Granulicella sibirica: one gene and its partner. The protein of the gene in region 1 interacts with the protein of each later gene in a pairwise test. Links are inferred from orthologs where the notes say so. Each region holds a gene or a part of one and is shown in the gene's direction. Other genes may lie near its edges.

The links. Proteins that work in one complex are often made in the same cells at the same time.
Region 2: the proteins of dnaB (region 1) and dnaA interact in binary tests that used the Escherichia coli proteins (3 or more experiments, as listed by UniProt). The link is inferred for Granulicella sibirica from one-to-one orthologs.

The regions. Positions count from the first base shown.
Region 1 is NZ_RDSM01000001.1:1,880,790-1,883,696, reverse strand. What follows is about bases 49-2,886. They hold dnaB (replicative DNA helicase), read left to right. Parts: upstream 49-686; coding sequence 687-2,087; downstream 2,088-2,886. Other genes in these bases: GRAN_RS07870 (endonuclease III domain-containing protein), read right to left, coding at 2,403-2,886; GRAN_RS07880 (DUF5076 domain-containing protein), read right to left, coding at 296-595; msrA (peptide-methionine (S)-S-oxide reductase MsrA), read left to right, coding at 49-295. Outside these bases: more of msrA, read left to right, coding at 1-48; more of GRAN_RS07870, read right to left, coding at 2,887-2,907. UniProt on the Escherichia coli protein: The main replicative DNA helicase, it participates in initiation and elongation during chromosome replication. Travels ahead of the DNA replisome, separating dsDNA into templates for DNA synthesis.
Region 2 is NZ_RDSM01000001.1:2,033,708-2,036,589, forward strand. The notes cover bases 1-2,813. They hold dnaA (chromosomal replication initiator protein DnaA), read left to right. Parts: upstream 1-599; coding sequence 600-2,027; downstream 2,028-2,813. Other genes in these bases: GRAN_RS08430 (hypothetical protein), read left to right, coding at 2,092-2,813. Outside these bases: more of GRAN_RS08430, read left to right, coding at 2,814-2,882. UniProt on the Escherichia coli protein: Plays an essential in the initiation and regulation of chromosomal replication. Binds in an ATP-dependent fashion to the origin of replication (oriC) to initiate formation of the DNA replication initiation complex once per cell cycle.

The DNA.
Region 1 (2,907 bases):
CCGCCAGGGACCCGACCAGGGCACAAGCTATCGCTCCGCCATCTTCTACTCGAACGAAGAGCAGAAGAAAGTCGCTTCGGCTTACATCGCCCAGCTCGAAGAGGCACACATCTTCAAGGCAAAAATCGTCACCGAAGTCACGCCACTCAAGGGCTTCTACGACGCCGAGGCCTATCACCAGGACTACGCAACCAACAACCCGAACAACCCGTACATCCAGGTCTGCGACCGCCCAAAGATCGAAGCTCTCAAAGCCGAGTTTCCTGATCTCTTCCAGACCTACAAAGGCAAATAACTACTGCGTCACTTCGCCTTCGGGTTCATCGGTAGGATCTTCGATCTCCGCCTGAAAACCTTCGAGCAGCCGCTCCATAAACTTTTCTGTATCGACCTTCTTATCCTGCATCTGGTGCGCCAGCGCAATATGGCGCGCCAGATCGGCCAGGACAATTCCCCACGCAAACGGATCATCCCAGGCCCCGCTCTGGATGCTCACATGCTGGCCCTTCTCCGCGATCCAAACCCGCAAAACTTCAAACGAAGCCCGGTCCCTCACCGCAGCTGGTGGAATCGCCAATACCTTATCTGCCCCCATCGCTCACCTCTTAAAGTCATTCTCACACTCAATGTCCAACTTCTCCACACAATCCACATCTGCGCGCTTCTGCGATAGCCCACAATAAGGCATGGCAACCTTTGCCCAGATACAGGACATTCAGGGCCTTCCAGCCTCGGTTCACGCTGAAGTCGCGATTCTCGGAGCGATGCTCCTTGATGCAGTCGCAATCTCGGACGCGACTGGGCGTCTGCGCTCCGAAGACTTCTCGCTCGACTCGCACCGCAGGATCTATGCGGCGATTCTGGAGCTCATGGTCTCCGGGCACGCGATCGACTTCATCACGGTTCGCGAGGCGCTTGCGCGGAAGAAGGAACTCGATGCGATCGGAGGACCAGCTTATCTCGCGTATCTGACGGAAGGCATTCCGCGGAACCTGAACATCGAGAGCTATGTTCGGATCGTCAAGGACAAGAGCCTTCTGCGGCAGATGATGTCCATCTTCAACGATGGAGTCAGTCGATCGGCGGATCAGTCGGATGAGGCGATTAGTGTCCTTTCTGACATCGAGATGAGACTGGTTGAGGTTGCGGATCAGGCGATAACGCGCTCTTTCTCGGGGATTGCCGAGATTGTTGCTTCTTCATTTGGATCGATCGACAAGCTTTATGAGCAAGGTCGCGAGATTACCGGACTTGCGACGCATTACACGGAGTTCGACCGGATGACTTCGGGCTTGCAGGATTCGGAGTTGATCATCATTGCGGCTCGTCCTTCAATGGGAAAAACTGCGTGGGCCATCAACATCGCTCAGAATGCCGCCGTGAAGGATGGGAAGGTAGTTGCGGTTTTTTCGCTGGAAATGTCGAAAGAATCGCTTCTTCGACGCATGCTTGCTTCGGAGGCCCTGGTGAATTCGCGGAAGATTCAGACGGGTTTTTTGCCACGTGAGGACAAGGGAAAGTTGCTGGCGGCGCTTGAGCGGTTGATGGAATCGAAGATGTTCATTGACGACACTCCGGGAATCACGCTCGCCGAGATGAGGGCAAAGGCGCGGCGGTTGAAGCAGCAGGAAGGATCACTTGACCTCATCGTGATCGACTATCTGCAGCTGATGACTGGTTCGACGACTGGCGCTCAGAAGAAGTTCGAGAACCGGACGCAGGAGGTTTCTGCTGTGTCGCGCGGGTTGAAGGCGCTGGCGAAGGAGATGAAGGTTCCTGTCGTGGCGCTTTCGCAGCTTTCGCGTTCGAGCGAGCAGCGTGGCGGGGATAAGAAGCCCTTGCTTTCCGATTTGCGGGAGTCAGGGTCGATCGAGCAGGATGCGGACGTCGTGGCCTTTATTCATCGCGACAGCTACTACAACAAGGACGAGAACGGCGAGGAAGATCCGGAGTCGAAGGGCAAGGCCGAGATCATCATCGCGAAGCAGCGCAATGGGCCGACTGGAAGCGTTCACCTGGCTTACCTGGCCGATTACACGCGGTTCGAGAATCTTCAGGGTGGCGGCGGCGATTCCGGAGGGTACTAGGGGGCCCTACCCCCCCCCTCCCATAGCCCGGGCCCAAGTCTTTTCTTTACAGTAAGTTGCGGCATCCCATCGCCGCGAAATTACTGTAAACAAAAGACTTACCTGCAAATATTAGTAGATAAAGGACTTAGCTGTCTTTCAGATCCGCGAGAATGTGGTTCGATTCCCCTTAGGACTAGTCTTATTCCTAGATCAATCGTATCGAAGCGACCGAAACTAAAAGGACATCGCTATCTCTTTTGATATGAGTGAGATGAGTCATTTCGGGGCTTGACATGCGAATTTGCCTGTAAAAACGAATGCTTCCGGCGAACTTTATTTTTCGGGGCCTGCGGCGCGGGTTCCGAAGGGGCATCGCTCAAGGAGTGGGCAGCGGCGGCACTGGGGATCGGAGAAGGTGCAAAGGGTCTGGCCGTGGATCTTGAAGAGGGAATGATGCTCGTCGAGTATCTCGGCGGTCCAGTCGAGCGGGACGAGGCGCATGAGGCGCTCTTCGGTGATGGCGGCGTCGGCTCTGGGGGTGAGAGCTAACCGCTGGGTGACGCGGAGATGATGCGCGTCGACGCAGATCGCGCGGCGGCGGAGGGTGGAGAAGTTCGCGACGGCAGCGGAGACCTGGTTGCCGACGCCTTCGAACTGCTCGAGCCAGCTTCGGATTTTCTCAGTGCGGTATTTGGCAAGGAAGTCGAGGGTGAGGGAGCCATAGCGGGAGGTGATGCCCATCAGGGCGGCCTTGAGACGGGGAGCTTTGACTTCGGGGAAGGTGACGATGGCGATGGTCCGCTCGATCTCGTCGACGGAGGCGTCGCGGAGGTCGTCC
Region 2 (2,882 bases), 150 kb from region 1 along the record:
GATCCGAAAGGCGAGCGGGTCATCAACCCATGCCCGAACCTGTAAGCGGATTCTTAGCGGTGCGACAGCAATTTCTGAGTATACGCGAGAGGTGGAAAAACGGCAACGAAACTCCGCTATTTTCCCTCCGCAGCCTCCCGATCCAGCGTCCCGTCCGCGCTCGAATTCATCGTATCCAACATCTTGTGGATGGTTCGCAGAGCGACATTCCCAATCTTCACCACTTCTGGTGCAACTCACGGGACTGTCACATTTTCTCGCCAAACCACGAGAAAAAGCCCCGGTTTTCCTGCTAGTATCAAACCCGTTCCGCAAGACGGCTTCACGCCTGTCCTGCTCGTTTCGCGGTTGTTCAGATTCACTTCTCTTCGCCCCAAACAGGTTTCCTGTCGCGAAGATTCTGGCCAAGTTGAGACAAACCACACTCGCCTCTTCCGGGGAGTAGGGAACTCGTTTGCCTTTTTCCATTCCGCCTCGGCGGATGGCTGTCGCGAATCACCGGATAGACGTGCGGCTTGTTGCTTCCCATCGCCCTCACCGGCGCATGGGTCAGCTCGGCTCCGTAGCGTAAGACATCGTTGAAAGAGAGAACACGAAGTATGTCATTTGTCCCGACGGCCGCAGCCGTGCTGAATTCCTGGGTAAGAATTCTTGGAGCGCTCGAGAAGAAGATCAACCGGCAGTCGTTTGAGACCTGGTTGAAGCCGACGCGCTTCTCGCACATCGCGGGACGGACGCTCTTCGTGCGGATCCCCTCCGTCGAATTTGAAAAGGTCGGAGAGAAGTACGCCGACCTCATCCAGGAGGCCATTGACAACCTCCAACTCGACATCGACGATGTCACCTTCCAGACTCCCCAGCAGGACCCCAGCGCGCCCCGCGTTCGGGAGGACGGAGGCTTCGCACCCCTTCCCAGCCACAGCCTTAACGCCCCGCGCCCAAGCCGTCCCGGAGCCCCTGCGCAGGCCGGCATTGCCGCACCTGAGCAGGCCCGCTTCGACTGGAACGCCGCCTCCCAGCTCAACCCGCGCTACCAGTTCGACGCCTTCGTCATCGGATCCGGAAACCAGTTCGCCATGGCCGCCTCGCAAGCTGTCGCCGAGCGCCCATCGAAGGCCTATAACCCGCTGTTCCTCTACGGTGGCGTCGGCATGGGCAAGACCCACCTGATGCATGCCATCGGCCACGACGTGAAGCGCCGTCAGCCGCACGCCTCTATCTGCTACGTCTCGGGCGAAAAGTTCACCAACGAGATGATCAACTCTGTCCGGTACGACAAGATGACCTCGTTCCGCGACAAGTTCCGCAACGTCGACGTCCTCCTCATCGACGACATCCAGTTCCTCGCCGGCAAGGAGCGCACGCAGGAAGAGTTCTTTCATACCTTCAACACGCTCCACGAGAGCATGAAGCAGATCGTCATCGCCTCCGACCGTCCCCCAAAAGAGCTCGCCGACTTTGAAGACCGCCTTCGCTCCCGCTTCGAGTGGGGTCTCATCGCCGACATCCAGCCACCCGATCTCGAAACCAAGGTTGCGATCCTCCAGAAGAAGGCCGAGAGCGAGCAGACGCAGCTCCCCACCGACGTCGCCCTCTTCATCGCTTCGAACGTGCGGACCAACGTCCGTGAGCTCGAAGGTGCTCTCGTCCGCCTCATCGCCTGGTGCAGCATGCATGGCGTCGAGATCACGATGGCCGTCACCCAGCAGTGCCTCAAACAGTTCATCGACACGCAGGTCCGAAAGATTACGATCGAGGCGATTCAGCGTGCCGTTGCGGAACACTTCGGCATGCGCGTCGCGGAACTGAAGCAGAAGAACAACTCCCGCCAAATCGTGGTTCCCCGGCAGATCGCGATGTACCTGGCCAAGCAGATGACCGAGGCGTCGTTGCCCGAAATCGGACGCCAGTTCGGCGGCAAACACCACACCACGGTCATGCATTCCATCGGCAAGATCGACGAGCAGCGCCGCACCGACAAGGATCTCAATCGCACCATCAACAAGCTGATGGAGACGCTCAACTAGCGCCCTCGCCGCAGGCCGGGCGAGGCTCAGGGCAGCGCCGGCCCGGTGCTATACTCACCCAACGATGGCGCACCTGGACCTCTCTCAGACCCCGGCCGGGACCAGCGGGAGAGTTCCTTTCTGGCGGCAGCCGACGGTTCAGATCTGGCTCGCGATCGGGGCCGTCGCGAGCCTCTGCGTCTTCATCCTCCCATTCGCTTTCCCTCCGACAACTCCGTCGCAGTCTGCGTCCTATGCCGTTGGCTTCGGCAACCGGGTGGCGATGCTCTCGACCGTCTTCGTGAGCGCGGCGGTCGCCATCCTCCTGTGGTGGAGGCGCATAGGAGCCCGCATCACGGACCCACCCGAGCAGGGAACGATGCCTCTCAGCTGGCTGGCCTGGGCGTCGGCAGCCGCCATCATCTTCCACGCCTTCCTCGGCTGGCGCGTCGCCATCGCCGACGTCTACTACTGTGACGCCAGCTACTTCCTCACCCAGGTCGGCCGTCACCTGCACGACCATGCCGTCCTCTACAAGGACATTGAGTTCGCCTACGGCCCGCTGCTCTTTTACTGGCCCGAACTCTTCATCCGCGTCCTCGCCCCTCTTGGTCTCAAGGCTCCCGGCGCCTATATGGTCTCGCTGACCGTCATGCAGTTAGCTGGGCTGGGAATCATCTTTTACGCCATCCAGAGCCTGCCCCTCACCCGCCGCCTCAAGGGTGTCGCCATGCTCACGATGGCGTTCGGCACTCTCACCCCGCTGCTCGGCCTCAACTACACTCTCCTCCGCTTCGCCCTGCCCTATGCCGGCATCCTCTGGATCACCGCCCAGGCCGGAGTTTGGCGCCAGTCAATCCTCTTCGGCCTGGCCCA